One region of the Pantoea sp. XAF26B01_ASV70 genome, then DNA from elsewhere that is predicted to be linked to it. Evidence: predicted binding sites of a transcription regulator. Region 1 holds the regulator's gene; the other holds the start of a gene.
The links. Region 1 encodes LexA, which represses DNA repair genes until DNA is damaged. Its sites were predicted from a motif close to TNCTGTATGTACATACAGNA; they were not measured.

Region 1 (7,716 bases):
AGGCACGTTGCGCAGCAACTGGGTATAGCACTCCAGTTGTTCAATCAGCTGTTCACGGGTTAGTGAGCGCTGACGTGACGCCAGCAGGGCGGTGACACAGAGGTTCATGGCGTTAGCCGCGCCCGCTTCATTGATACGCACCATCAGGCTGGCAGCAATATCGTTGACGGTTGGGGTTAACCAGCTGGGACGCTGCGGCTCAATCGGATCGATGGCATCGCGCCATTCCGGCACCCGCTTATTGAGATAGTTGACCAGCGGCAGGGGTTCGCCAAAGTTCACGTAACCCTGACCGAGATTGCGCAGCTTGCGTAAGCCGCGCACCATCTGCATGAAGCCCTCTTTCTCTTTCGCCGCGCCGCGCAGTTCTTTAGCGTAAGTGCCCACTTCCATCACGTGCTCATAGCCGATGTAAATCGGCACCAGCGTGATGGGGCGATTTCCGCCGCGCAGCATCGCCTGCAGCGTCATGGCTAAGGTGCCGGTTTTAGGGTCCAGCAGGCGACCGGTTCGTGAACGGCCACCTTCGACAAAGTACTCAACCGAATAGCCGCGGGTGAATAGCTCGCCGAGATATTCGCGGAATACCGTGGCGTAGAGCTTGTTGCCTTTAAAGGTACGACGAATAAAGAAAGCGCCCAGGCGACGGAAAATCGGGCCGGCTGGCCAGAAGTTGAGATTGATCCCGGCTGCGATGTGCGGCGGCACCAGTCCCTGATGATAGAGCACATAGGAGAGCAGCAGATAATCCATGTGGCTGCGATGGCACGGCACATAGACAATCTCGTGGCCATCCTGCGCCAGCTGGCGGACTTTTTCGCCGCCATTGACGTTGATGCCCTGATAGAGCCGACTCCAGAGCCAGCCCATCACGCGGTCAGTTACGCGGATGGCTTCATAGGAGAAGTTTGCCGCAATCTCCTCCATCATTTCGACGGCGTTCTGCTGCGCTTTCTCATGGGAGATTTTTTTGCTGCGAGCTTCATCTTCTACTGCTTTTTCAATCGCTTTGGATTGCAGCAGACGAGTAAACAGATCCTGACGCGCCGGCAAGCGCGGGCCAATCGCCGCCAGCCGCTGGCGGGCAAAATGAATGCGCGCCACACGAGCCAGCTTCTGGGCGATCGACTGATCCGTACCGTGTTCAGTTGCCATGCGGCGCAGCGACACCGTCGGCGAGAAGCGGACAAAACTGTCGCGCCCGTGCCAGATCACCGCAAAAAACTTCTGCACCCCGTTCAGCACCCGCAGGTGTGGCGTTGCTTCGCCCTGGACTTCACGTCCTGGTGCGCGGCCAAACATCACCGTGACCGGCAGCATCTGAATATCCAGCTTAGGGTTATTGCGATGCAGGTCCAGGTAATCGTGAAAAATTTTCACGGATTCAACGCTGGGCACAAAATAGGGGAAGACGCGAGGGCCATTGTGGATAAAGACGTGGCGCGGCAGCAGAGAACCATCAATCTCCAGCGGAGTGAGCGGGTCGGGCAGATGATGCCGCAGACACTGTGCGCGTAAAGTCAGTAAGTCGGCCTTCGAATCGTAAGGCAAAACATACATAATAGGTCGGGTCGGATCCAGACCATGTTCAGACACGGGATCGGCCGGAATGGCCTTACTTTTTACCAAAAACGACAGTGGTAAATTAAGCAGTTTGTAATAGAGTTTACGCCAACCTGACATAGACAACATGAAGCCTCTTGTTAGCAAAGCGCCGCAAGCATACCAGAAAGCGCAGCGAAGATCTGTGGTGGTGCCAATTGCACGCAGCCCAGACATTGACGTCAATCCGATGAAAGGGTTCCCACATCATGGCAAATAATGCCACCGGACTTATCAGAATAGTAAAAGCTGCAGGTTACTCATGGCAGGGACTGCGTGCCGCCTGGCAACATGAAGCGGCGTTTCGGCAGGAAGCGCTGGCTGCGCTGGCCGCTATTGTTATTGCGTGCTGGCTGGATGTCGATGTGGTCTCCCGCATCCTCATGATTGGGGCGGTGGTGCTGGTGGTCATTGTTGAAATCCTCAATAGCGCCATTGAAGCAGTGGTCGACCGCATCGGTCAGGAGCATCATCCGCTGGCGGGCCGGGCAAAAGACATGGGCTCGGCGGCGGTGCTGATCAGCATCTTACTGGCACTCTTCGTCTGGATCGCGCTGCTCTGGACACATTTGCGATAAGCCTTCCATAACGCGTCTGAGGGCGCGTTTTCCCTGACAATCGGTTTCCATTTCACCAATACCTGTATATACTCACAGCGACTGTATAAACAACCAGGGGGCGGGATGAAAGCATTAACCAGCAGGCAGCAGCAGGTCTATGACCTGATTCGCGACCATATTTCTTCAACGGGCATGCCGCCTACGCGTGCCGAGATCGCCGCGCAGCTGGGCTTCCGTTCGCCGAACGCGGCAGAAGAGCATCTGAAAGCGCTGGCGCGCAAAGGCGTCATCGAGATCGTTTCCGGTGCATCGCGCGGCATTCGACTGTTAATGGAAGAAGAAGCCTCAGAAGGGCTACCGCTGATTGGCCGGGTTGCTGCCGGTGAGCCGATCATGGCGCAGGAACATATCGAAACCCACTACAAGGTCGATCCGGGCCTGTTTAAGCCGTCTGCTGACTTCCTGCTGCGCGTCAGCGGAATGTCGATGAAAGATATCGGGATTATGGATGGCGACCTGCTCGCGGTGCATAAAACCCAGGATGTGCGTAACGGCCAGGTTGTGGTTGCCCGCATTGATGATGAAGTCACCGTTAAGCGCTGGAAAAAGCAGGGTGCTATCGTGCATCTGCTGCCGGAAAACAGCGATTTTGACCCGATTGTTGTCGATACCCGTGCGCAGTCACTGACCATAGAAGGTCTGGCTGTTGGCGTGGTGCGCAACGGTGAGTGGCTCTGATTCTTCTGCCAGCGTGCATTCGCCTTCTCTGATGCTATTCTGTCTGCCCTAATTTTGTCGCTGCCTCTTTTGCGCAGCGACACTGAGCACGGAACGGCGAATGCGCTTTATTACGGCAACCGATAAAAATCTCTGGCGGCTTGCGCTGCCGATGATCCTTTCAAATATCACCGTTCCCTTACTTGGAGTGGTCGATACTGCAGTAATTGGTCATCTCGACAGCCCTGTCTATCTTGGCGGGGTTGCGGTCGGGACTACAGTGACCAGCTTCCTCTTTATGCTGCTGCTTTTCCTTCGAATGAGTACCACTGGCCTTACGGCGCAGGCATTTGGCGCGGGCGATAAAATGGCGCTGGCACGCGCGCTGACTCAGCCGCTGATCATTGCGCTGCTGGCGGGCGTACTGTTCATCGCTTTGCGTTATCCGATTATTCAGCTGTCGACCCATCTGGTTGGCGGCAATCCCGATGTACTCGAACAGGCGGCACTGTTTATTCAGATTCGCTGGCTCAGTGCGCCTGCCACGCTGGCAAACCTGGTCATTCTGGGCTGGCTGCTGGGCGTGCAGTATGCACGCGCGCCGGTGATCCTGCTGGTGGTGGGCAACCTGGTTAACATCGTGCTCGATCTCTGGCTGGTGATGGGGCTGCACTGGGGTGTCGCGGGGGCGGCAACCGCCACGGCGCTGGCGGAATACATTACGCTGGGTGTCGGCAGCATCATGGTCTGGCGGGTGTTAAAACTGCGCGGAATTACGCTTAGCCTGCTGAAGCAGAGCTGGCGCGGTGACAGCGGCCGGCTGCTGCGACTGAACCGGGATATCATGCTGCGCTCTCTGATGCTGCAGCTCTGTTTCGCCTCGCTGACCGTACTGGGTGCCCGGCTGGGTCCGGATGTGGTGGCGGTTAACGCAGTATTACTGATGTTCATCACTTTTACGGCTTACGCGCTGGATGGCTTTGCCTATGCGGTTGAAGCTTTTGCGGGTGAGGCGCATGGTGCAAAAGATGGCAGCAAACTCCTGCGCGTCTGGCACTCTGCCTGTCGGCAGGCGGTGGTGGTGGCGCTGTTCTTCTCGCTGATCTATGCCATTTTTGGCCCGCAAATCGTTACCCTGCTGACCTCTCTTCAGTCACTCCAGCAGACAGCGGACCGCTATCTGGTCTGGCAGATGATTATGCCGCTGATCGGTGTCTGGTGTTATCTGCTGGATGGCATGTTCATCGGGGCGACGCGCGGGCGCGAGATGCGTAACAGCATGGTAGTTGCCGCAGCCGGCTATTTTCTGACGCTGCTTAGCGTACCGGTGCTGGGTAACCATGGTCTTTGGCTGGCAGTCACGGTTTTCCTGGCGCTGCGAGGCCTGTCGCTGTGGCTCATCTGGCGTAAGCACTGGCGTCAGAACAGCTGGTTTGATGCCTGAGTCAGCCGTGGCTGCACGCAAGCCGATACGGATTATTCTGTATTATTCCACGGTTAAGAAATTGGCTACTACAATTAACTCTATGCAGCGCAGTTAACCAGCGCTTTGTATCGTTATTTTGTTAAGTAGCAAGATAATCATTAAAACCCGAGGATTGGAGGTCTGCCATGAATAAAGACGAAGCAAGCGGCAACTGGAAGCAGTTCAAAGGCAAAATGAAAGAGAAATGGGGCAAGCTGACCGACGATGATATGCAGGTTATCGAAGGTAAACGCGATCAGCTGGTCGGTAAAATCCAGGAGCGTTACGGCTCTACCAAAGATGAAGCCGAGCGCGAAGTAAGCGACTGGGAAGGTCAGAACAAAGATCACCGCTGGTAATCAGACAATAGCTTGATAATCAGCTGAATGTGTTCCGGTGGGCCCTCACCGGAACCGCACAAGGATGTGCCGATTACCCGCGTTTCCCCCGCTTTTTACCCTCATCCTGATGGTCATGCTCGCAGCTTTCATGGTGCGTACAGGCTTCAACCGCAGCACAATTTTCACATAAACCATGCGCTTCAATCACGCTATGGCGTAATGCAAACTGCGCTTCACCTGCCAGACCAGCAATAATCTTCTCTACGCCCTGCGCCTGCTTCTCTGTAACGGCGGCACAGCGGTCACAGACCAGCATCACCGATGTATGTGCTGGTGCCTCAAAATGGTGACACATGACGTAGCTGTTGTTGGATTCCACCCGATGAATGAAACCCTGCTCCAGCAGGAAATCGAGCGCCCGGTAAACCGTGGGTGGCTTGGCCTGTGGCTCGCTGACCCGGAGTTGATCCAGCAGATCGTAGGCGCTGATCGAGCCAGGCTGCTCGGCCATCAGGCGCAACACTTCAGCACGCTGCGAAGTCAGACGCACACCGCGCTGCAGGCACATCTTTTCGGCCTGAATCAAAATTTGCTGCGACGTCATGTTTGTCATGAAAATTCTCCGCTGGATAAGTGATGTTATTTTATCACACATAGTTTCGCGGCGCTGAGGTTGGTTTTCGTCTGAAAAAACAGCATCATTTGCCTGATAAAGCAGCATATTCAGAATTTAAGCCGTCTTCTATCTCAAATCTGACGACAAATCAGATCCATTCTGAATCCACCTGAAGCGGAATTTGTTGGCATTTTGCTTTGCATCTCACTGAGTTAAGAAGTAATGTTCAGAAAGACTTAAGAAAAGTCTGGCATTATTTGAAATATCCCAATGCAGTTTGAACAATTACAACGGTTTTTTGATTGGAAAACGTCCAATCCTTTGAATTAAGACACTGTTTCCTTTGAATTCACAGCAATAACGCGTTAGCCAGGGTTCACAATAGGGCTAACAAACTATTCAGTCATTGAATGTTTCAATGGCAATTTCTCAGGTGATGGCAGGCAAATGGTGAAAAAATCCGCTCAACGTTCAGCGCTGATCTACACGGCTGCAACGACCGCGCTTTTCCTTTCTTCTTCCGCCATGGCGGCAGGGACCTGGTATGATGCACGTAATGACGCCATGGGCGGCACCGGCGTAGCATCTTCTCTTTATGGCTCCGCAGTGCTGGCGAACCCGGCATTAATGACACGCGCCAAACCCGACGATAGCGTCAGCATTATTTTTCCCTCAGCGGGCATTCAGGTGACTGACAAAGATAAGCTGATAGATAAAGTGGATGATATTACGGACACCGTGGATCGCTACCGTGACGTGCTCAGTAATTTAACCTTCGCTGATTATCTGCGTGGCTATCCTGAAGTGCGCGCCGCCTCAGGCGATGTCGCCAACCAGCTAAATGATTTACGCGGCAACAAAGCGGACGGTAACGCCGGGGTTGCCCTGGCCGTCACTATCCCTGACGAGACGCTGCCTTTCGCCTTTATCACCAAAGCCTATGGCTCAGCGCACGTGCGTGCCAATGTGGTCCAGAGCGATATCGACTATCTGCGCGGTGTGGCTAACGGCACAGTGCTTCCTCGTCCTGGCGATCAAAATAACCTGCGCTCCAGCGCTAATGGCTTAGCGGCGCTGGTCACCGATTATGGTGTTGCGGTGGCGCATGAGTTCACCATCGCTGGTCAGCCAGTATCGGTAGGCGTCACACCGAAAGTGCAGAAAACCTGGCTCTATAACTACACCGCCAGCATTTACAACTACGACAAAAGTGACATCAATAACAGCCAGTATCGCAGCACCGACACCGGCTTTAACGTTGATGCCGGTCTGGCGACCACCTTTGCTGAAAACTGGACGCTGGGTGTAACCGGACAGAACCTGGTTTCACGCGATCTGCAGACCAAAGAGGTCAATGGTTTCCGCGACACCTACCAGATTCGCCCGCTGGTCACCACCGGTCTGGCCTGGGATAAAGGTCCGTTTACCGTGACGGGCGATGTGGATCTGACTGAAACCAAACGCTTCAAAACTCAGGATAACAGCCAGTATGCGGCAGTGGGTGCGGAATACCGCGTACTTGACTGGCTGCAGCTGCGTGCAGGTTATCGTGCGGACATGCGTTCTAACGACGAAAATGTCGCTACGGCCGGTTTTGGTCTGTCACCGTTTAACAAAGCCGTCCATCTGGATCTGGCGGGCTCTGTAGGTGCTAACAACACCTGGGGCGCGATGATGCAGCTGGGCTTTAACTTCTAAGCGCGTTAATCAGACTGTTCGGGGGCGGGCGATGCACTATCGCCCGCCCTTGTGTTATCCTTGCACAGAATTCCATCACCCCTTAATTACCGGATTGTCTGCGCTTCATGCCTAATTTCTCTTCGCAACGTTTCTCTATCGCCCCTATGCTCGACTGGACCGATCGTCACTGTCGCTATTTTCATCGCCAGTTGACCGGTGACACGCTGCTCTACACCGAAATGGTGACTACGGGCGCAATCATTCATGGCAAAGGGGATTACCTGGCTTACAGTGAGGCTGAGCATCCGGTCGCGTTGCAGCTTGGCGGTAGCGATCCGGCGGCACTGGCGCAGTGCGCGAAGCTGGCAGAGCAGCGCGGTTACGATGAAGTGAATCTTAATGTCGGCTGTCCCTCTGATCGGGTGCAGAATGGCCGTTTCGGCGCCTGCCTGATGGCCGAGGCGAATCTGGTCGCAGATGCCGTTAAAGCGATGCGCGACGTGGTTTCAATTCCGGTCACGGTGAAAACCCGCATTGGTATCGATGAGCTGGACAGCTATGAATTCCTGACCGATTTTATCGGCACGGTGGCGGGACGCGGTGAGTGTGAGACATTTATCATTCATGCGCGTAAAGCCTGGCTCTCCGGCCTCAGCCCGAAAGAGAACCGCGAGATTCCACCGCTGGATTATCCCCGCGTCTATCAGCTGAAACGCGATTTTCCGCAACTGACTA
Region 2 (7,716 bases), 580 kb from region 1:
GAAAACAGGCTGCGGCGCAGTGACGGCAGGTTGAACGGCAGCAGGATGATCGCCAGCGGCAACAGTAACCATGGCGTCCAGAGGTGAGCAAAAGCCATCGCAGCAGTCCACAACAGCAGAATCGCGCTGCTGAGCCGCAACGACAGGCGGTGATAGAACAGGGCGCCAATCAGCGCCACCGTGGCAAGTATCGAGACAACCATCATAATGAACCGCTCCAAGTAGTAAGAGGTCTGACCTGTTATGTAGAGAGGTTTAGAGCAGTTGGGTTGATTTATCAATTTGTTTACATCGCAATTACAACCTGCCTCACAAAAACCGATTTCTGTCCATTTTTGCATCACCCGCTGCAGCGATAATCGCCGCCACTGCCTGGCCAGCCATGGCATGACGCTTTGCGCTGACCGGCCATTCCGTTAAACTTGCTGCGATTAACCTCTCCTAAAAAAGGACATCCCTATGTACCAGGACATTATCCGCTCTGAGCTTAATGAAGCTGCTGATACGCTGAATAAATTCCTCAGCGACGAGGCCAATATCCATGCGATCCAGCGTGCGGCGGTGCTGCTGGCTGACAGCTTTAAGGCGGGCGGCAAGGTGCTTTCCTGCGGTAACGGCGGTTCACATTGCGATGCGATGCATTTCGCTGAAGAGCTGACCGGTCGCTACCGCGAAAATCGTCCTGGCTATCCGGCGATTGCCATCTCTGATGTCAGCCATCTCTCCTGCGTCAGTAATGACTTTGGTTATGACTATGTCTTTTCACGCTATGTGGAAGCAGTAGGGCGTCCGGGCGATGTGCTGCTGGGCCTCTCAACTTCCGGTAACTCTGCCAATATCATTAAAGCAATTGAAGCTGCCCGTGCGCAGGGGATGAAAGTGATCACCCTGACCGGTAAAGATGGCGGTAAGATGGCAGGCAGTGCCGACATTGAAATCCGGGTGCCACACTTTGGTTATGCCGATCGCATCCAGGAGATCCACATTAAAGTGATCCATATCCTGATGCTGCTGATCGAAAAAGAGATGGTGAAGTAACTGCGCTGGCCTCCCGCCTGACGGGAGGCCGCTTACTCTAAGGCGGTGGCTATGTGCGAATTGCTCGGGATGAGCGCCAATGTTCCCACGGATATCTGTTTCAGCTTTACCGGTCTGGTTCAGCGTGGCGGTGGAACCGGGCCTCACAAAGATGGCTGGGGCATTACCTTCTACGAAGATAAAGGTTGTCGTACGTTTAAAGATCCGCTGCCGAGCTTTAACTCGCCGATCGCGCGTCTGGTGCAGGAGTATCCGATCAAATCGCATTCGGTGGTGGCGCACATCCGCCAGGCGAATCGCGGGCAGGTGTCGCTGGAAAATACCCACCCGTTTACCCGCGAATTGTGGGGCCGTAACTGGACCTATGCGCACAACGGGCAGCTCAGGGGCTATCGGCAGCTGGAGACTGGCACATTCCGGCCGGTGGGCGAAACGGACAGTGAGAAGGCGTTCTGCTGGATCCTGCATCAGCTGGCGACGCGCTATCCGCGCACGCCAGGCAACTGGCCTGCGGTATTTCGTTTTATCGGGGAGCTTGCCGGCACGTTGCGGCAGAAGGGCGTGTTTAACATGCTGCTGTCAGACGGCCGTTATCTGATGGCCTTTTGCTCCACCAATCTTTACTGGATCACCCGCCGCGCACCCTTTGGCCGGGCGCAGTTACTGGATCAGGATGTGGAGGTCGATTTTCAGCAGCACACCACGCCGCATGACGTGGTGACGGTGATTGCTACGCAGCCACTGACGGCCAATGAAACCTGGCAGCGGATTGTGCCAGGTGAATGGGCGTTATTCTGCCTTGGAGAGCGCCAGGAATGAACGTGAAGCGGCTTCGGGACTGGCTAAAACCGGTGCCGGGCTGCTGTTCATCACATATTTACCGCTGGCGACATTAACCATCGGCGGCTGATGATATTTAGCAAAGTAAGCGTATCCCGGCTGCAGCTGCTGCCAGAAACTGGCATAGGTGGAGTAGCGGTGACGCTGCATATTGCTGTCGGTCATGCGGAATGGATAGATGCTGATGCTGATATCCTGCTGGCCGTTACGCAGTGCGGCATTCACATAGGTAAAAATCTCATCCATATAGGCGTTAGTCATGGCATAGCAGCCAATCGACTTACAGTCGCCATGAATCATCAGGTAATTGCCGCTGTAGCCCTGATTACGATCGTACTGATTCGGAAAGCCGATGTTGATCGCGCGATAAAACCGGCTATCCGGCTTCAGCTGATTCAGCTTCACGTTGTAAAAACCTTCCGGGCTTTTGAAATCGCCTTCACGGCGTTTCGGGCCAAGGCCGCCAGAAAAGTTACAGATGCGGTAGGTGTCCAGCAGGCGGTATTCGTTACCGATTTTGCCGTAGAGTTCGAGCGTGCGTTCTTCCTTGAAGATCTGGATATAGACCGGGGTGCCGAGTAACTGCTTCTTTAATTCTTTGCTGACCGGTGCCGTTGAGACGGGTTCGGGTGTCATTGCCATGCTGAGGGCTGGCAGTAAAATCATCGCAAACAGGAGTGCGATTTTGCCCATGCTGTGTGTACCTTGAGGTGAAGAGAACATGACGCAAAATGTGCGTCTCTGTTTGCATTATCGGAACTGTCCGCTACCGCAGCGCAACATTAAACATTGTCTGTTTTTTTAGCAAGACGGCGTCAGCCAAATTCGCGATTTACTGAAGGATATTCGACCAGAAATTTGTAAACTTTAATCGTCAGCGCGACAAATATTGCAGTTACCCCTGCCAACTGTATACTTATCCAGTGCCGGAGGGGGTATGCGTAAAATCATTCATGTCGATATGGACTGCTTCTATGCCGCGGTGGAGATGCGTGATAATCCCCAGCTGCGCGACATCCCGATCGCCATTGGTGGCAGCCGCGAACGTCGCGGCGTGATCAGCACCGCCAACTATCCGGCGCGCAAATTTGGCGTGCGCAGCGCGATGCCAACCGGCATGGCCCTCAAGTTATGCCCGCATCTGCGTCTGCTGCCAGGACGCTTCGACGCCTATAAAGAAGCCTCCGCGCAGATCCGCGACATCTTTACCCGCTATACGCCGCTGATTGAACCGCTCTCCCTTGATGAAGCTTACCTGGATGTCACCGACAGCCCCCACTGTCACGGCTCTGCCACACTGATGGCGCAGGCGATCCGTGCCACCATCTACCGTGAAACCGGGCTTACCGCCTCAGCGGGCATCGCCCCGATTAAATTTCTGGCGAAGATCGCCTCTGACCTGAATAAGCCGGACGGCCAGTTCGTGATTACCCCGCCGGAGATGTCCGGTTTTCTGCTGACTCTGCCGCTGGCGAAGATCCCTGGCGTCGGCAAGGTCTCGGCCAAAAAGCTGGAAGAGATGGGGCTGGTAACCTGTGGCGACGTGCAGAAGGCGGACTTAGCGCTGCTGTTAAAGCGCTTTGGCAAGTTTGGCCGGGTGCTGTGGGAGCGCAGTAATGGCATTGATGACCGCAGCGTGATCGTTGAGCGCGAGCGTAAATCGCTGGGGGTTGAACGGACGCTGGCGGAAGATATCAGCGACTGGGATGCCTGCCTGGAAATTATCGATTTTCTCTACGCCGAACTGGATCGCCGGCTGACGCAGATCCGACCTGACAAGCAGGTGGCGCGTCAGGGCGTCAAACTGAAGTTCAGTGATTTTCAGCAGACGACCCAGGAGCATATCTGGCCGGTGCTGAATAAAGAGGACATGATTGCCATCGCCCGTAAAACCTGGGATGAGCGTCGTGCCGGGCGCGGCGTGCGGCTGGTGGGATTACATGTGACTATGGTGGATCCCCAGCTGGAGCGTCAGCTGCTGCTGGGTCTGTAACCGTCAGCCTCACCGACCGGCAAGGCTGACATCCGATTACTTCTTATATTTCGCCGCCAGGGTCGCAAACCACGGGGCAACGAAATCCTCATTGCTGCCCCAGCCCGGAATGATCTTGTTCAGTGACGCGACGTTCACCGCGCCAGGCTGGCTGTTAAGCTGCTGCTGAGAGATTGATGCCGCTTTAAACTGATAAGTCGCTGGCGTCTCTTCACCGGCAATTTTCTTCGCCACCAGACGCATATTCACCGCGCCAATAGTTTTAGGATCCACCGCTACCGTCTGCACCCACGGGCTGTTTTTCTCGCGCATCAGCTGCAAATCCTGGTTCGAGACATCAATGCTATAGAGCTTGATCTCGGTACGGCCATTCTCCTGCAGCGCTTTGTAAGCGCCCTGGCTGAAGGCATCCCAGGCGCCCCAGATGGCGTCGATTTTGCCTTTCGGGTATTTCGCCAGAATCGCGCCAATTTTATTGGCGGTGTCGCCCTGAACGTCAGTTGAAACCGCACCAATCGACTCAAGCTGATGAATGCCCGGATTCTCTTTCAGCAGTTTTTCATACACCACCTGACGACGTTCCATCGGCGGGAAACCGGCAACCCATAGCTTGACGATGTTCGCCTTGCCGTTGAAATCATGGATGAGCTGGCCCAGCGACAGCTGCGCCAGTGAAGCGTCATCCTGCGCGGTGACGGTGACGCCCGGGATCGGGCTATCCACCGGCGTATCAAACACCGACAGCTTAATGCCTGCATCGGCAATGCGCTTCACCAGTCCGCTGGCGTAGGGCGCTTTACCGTGCGACAGCACGATGCCGTCATATTTCTGGCTGATCGCCTGATTCACGAAATCCTGGAAGCGCGCATCGTCGCCATTGCTGAGGAAGGTGCTGACCTTGAAGCCAAGCTGGCGACCCTGCTGAATGGCACCGGCAACAAACTGGGTGGTGTTGTCATCGGAGCCGAGATTGCGGATCACCGCAATACGGATCGGGCCATCATGACTGGCGATAGCCGCTGGCACCGGCGTGACGGTATCCGCGAAGGCGGCGCTGGCGTTCAGCAGGCTCAGGGCCAGCAGCGAGAGTGTTATTTTTTGCATTGTTATCAACTCCGGTAAACGCGCCTCAGCGGCGCTGGATATAGGTGATCGCCAGTGCTAAAGCCAGCACCAGCCCTTTAATAATGTCCATGGCGTAGTAGGGAACAGAGAGCATCACCAGACCGTTCTGCAGCACGCCGAGGATCACCGCGCCGACCAGCGTGCCCAGCGCATTCGGCTTGCCGGAACCCGCCAGTGAGAAGCCGATCCACGCCGCCGCGACCGCGTCCATCAGGTAGCCGCTACCGGCGTTCACCTGCGAGGAGCCGATACGCGAGGCGAGCAGAATGCCGCCCAGGCCGGCCAGCAGTGAGGCGATCATATAAGCCAGCACCCGATAGCGGGTGGTGCGGATGCCGGAGAGGCGCGCCGCTTCCGGATTGCCGCCCAGCGCATACATCCGGCGACCATGTTTAGTCAGGGAGAGCGCCAGCTGCGCGGCGACGGTGACGACCAGCATGATGATGACGATGGTGGGCACCTGGCCGAGCAGGCCAAACGCCGCCGGAATGGTGCCTTCCGCCATATCACCGCTCGGCAGCACCATGTTCTCGGTGATCGATCCGCCAAAGCTGTAGGTCATCGCCACACCCTGAATCACGAACAGTGTCGCCAGCGTTGCCAGCATGTCGGGGATGCGCAGGATCACAATCAGAAAGGCGTTAAACAGCCCGACCAGGGTGCAGAGCGCCAGGGTGAGCAGAATGGCGGTGGTAGTGCCGAAGCCGTACCAGACAAACAGTGAAATCACCAGTGCATTGGCCAGCGAGGCGGTCGATCCGACCGACAGATCAAAGCCGCCAACGGTCAGCGAGATCGAGACGCCGATAGCAATCACCGTGACAATGGCAATTGAGCGCAGAATATTGATGATGTTGTTGGGTTCAAGGAAGCTGTCGGAGGCGAGACCAAAGGCGGCGATCAGGATCACCACCGTGAGCAACATGCCCCATTTATAGAGAAAGTCGAACAACTGGTGACGCCACGGCGAGGCTGTCAGATTCAGGCTGGTTTCTTTGCTGCTCACGCAGGGGTTCCTCCGGTGGAATAGAGCAAAAGCGTCTCTTCGGTGACGTCGCGTGCAGCCAGTTCGGCCACAATGCGTCCATCCCAGAGCACGCAAATCCGGTCGCATAAACCGACCAGTTCAGAAAACTCTCCCGACGCGTAAATGATGCCTTTCCCCTCGCGCGCCAGGTTATCGATCAGGGTGAAGAGTTCGGTTTTGGCTTTGATATCGACGCCTTTCGTCGGCTCATCGAAAATCAGCACGTCGGCGTTGTTGCGCAGCCATTTGCCTATCGCCACTTTCTGCTGATTGCCGCCGGAGAGACGGCGCAGCGTCTGTGCCGGACCGGTGGTGCGCACCTGCAACTGCTGGATAACCTGCTCCGCCCAGCGCCATGCCTGGCGATGACCAAACAGGCTCCAGCGCGAAAAGCTGTCGTCTGCGCTGACGCTGAGGTTCATTGCCACCGACTCATCAATAAAGATCCCCTCTTTGCGCCGCTCCTCCGGCACCAGCGCCATGCGGCGACTGACGGAGTCATGCGGCGAACGGGGCTGCCACGGCTGGCCATGCAGTTCACCGCGACTGACGCGGCTTTTGCTGGCACCAAACAGCGCCTTACAGAGTTCGGTTTTACCGGCACCGGCCAGGCCTGCAATGCCCAGAATTTCCCCTTTGTGCAATCGTAGCGAGATATCCTGCAGCAGTTGCTCATCATGAAGACCGTCAATCGCCAGCAGCAGCGGCTGAGTCTGCTGCGCACGACGGGCCGGGAAGATATCGGTGAGCTGATGCCCCAGCATCTTCTCCACGATCTGCTCACCGCTCAGTGCCGCCATCGGGCCGGTTTCGATCAACCGGCCATCACGCAGCACCGTCAGCTGGTCACAGATTGCTTTCAGTTCATGGATGCGGTGAGAGATAAACACCACGCCGATGCCGCTGGCCTGCAGGCGACGCACCACAGCAAACAGCCGCTCACTTTCATGCTGATCCAGCGGGGCGGTGGGTTCATCCAGAATCAGAAAGCGGCAGTGGTGTGACAGCGCGCGCGCCAGCAGAATTTGCTGCTTTTCAGCCAGGGTACAGCGCTCCACCAGCCGGTTGACGTCCAGCGCCACGTCGAGCTGAGCCAGCAGCGCCCGCGCCTGACGCCGAACCTCGCCCCAGCGATAGCGGTGGCCAGGCTCTGCCAGCCGATCCAGCAGAATGTTTTCTGCGACGCTGAGCTGCGGCACCAGCGCCACGTCCACTTCCTGCTGAACCAGATGAATACCCAGCCGTTTCGCATCACGCGGCGTACGGATGGAGACCGGCTCACCATCCAGCAGGATCTCGCCGCTGTAGTGGCTGTGCGCACCGGAAAGGATCGCCATCAGCGTTGACTTGCCCGCGCCGTTAGCGCCGGTCAGTGCATGTACTGAATGGCCGTCACTGCGGAAATCCACCGACGATAGCGCGGCAAACCCGCCAAAAGCGATGGAGATGTTACGCATCTCAAGGCAGTTTAACCCTGGCATGTCATTACTCTCCTGAAGAATCACTGGCCGCATTTTTTCCTGAACCTTCAGGCGCGGCAACAGCCGAAAGCGCATAAGCTAGCACGAAATCTTATTAGCCATCCAGACATCTGGACATAATGGCGGCTACAACCAGCGAAGCGCGGGAAAGCGGCGGAATAGCGGGGTAAAGGGCGGAAAAGGCAGCGAATTATGCTGGGGGAAAGTCACAG

Region 2: a site for LexA is predicted at 2,785-2,804, ahead of dinB (DNA polymerase IV). Genes of this name have one in related genera too.

What each region holds. Positions count from the first base shown of each region.
Region 1 is NZ_CM137251.1:3,894,095-3,901,810, reverse strand. It holds gene plsB (glycerol-3-phosphate 1-O-acyltransferase PlsB) at 1-1,683, opposite strand, end outside; gene ACX8ZY_RS18450 (diacylglycerol kinase) at 1,812-2,180, shown strand; gene lexA (transcriptional repressor LexA) at 2,286-2,900, shown strand; gene dinF (MATE family efflux transporter DinF) at 3,001-4,323, shown strand; gene ACX8ZY_RS18435 (CsbD family protein) at 4,491-4,703, shown strand; gene zur (zinc uptake transcriptional repressor Zur) at 4,777-5,298, opposite strand; gene ACX8ZY_RS18425 (conjugal transfer protein TraF) at 5,749-6,999, shown strand; gene dusA (tRNA dihydrouridine(20/20a) synthase DusA) at 7,107-7,716, shown strand, end outside.
Region 2 is NZ_CM137251.1:3,317,411-3,325,126, reverse strand. It holds gene fadE (acyl-CoA dehydrogenase FadE) at 1-206, opposite strand, end outside; gene lpcA (D-sedoheptulose 7-phosphate isomerase) at 460-1,038, shown strand; gene ACX8ZY_RS15750 (class II glutamine amidotransferase) at 1,090-1,857, shown strand; gene dpaA (peptidoglycan meso-diaminopimelic acid protein amidase) at 1,828-2,571, opposite strand; gene dinB (DNA polymerase IV) at 2,816-3,871, shown strand; gene ACX8ZY_RS15735 (sugar ABC transporter substrate-binding protein) at 3,908-4,975, opposite strand; gene ACX8ZY_RS15730 (ABC transporter permease) at 5,001-6,002, opposite strand; gene ACX8ZY_RS15725 (sugar ABC transporter ATP-binding protein) at 5,999-7,504, opposite strand.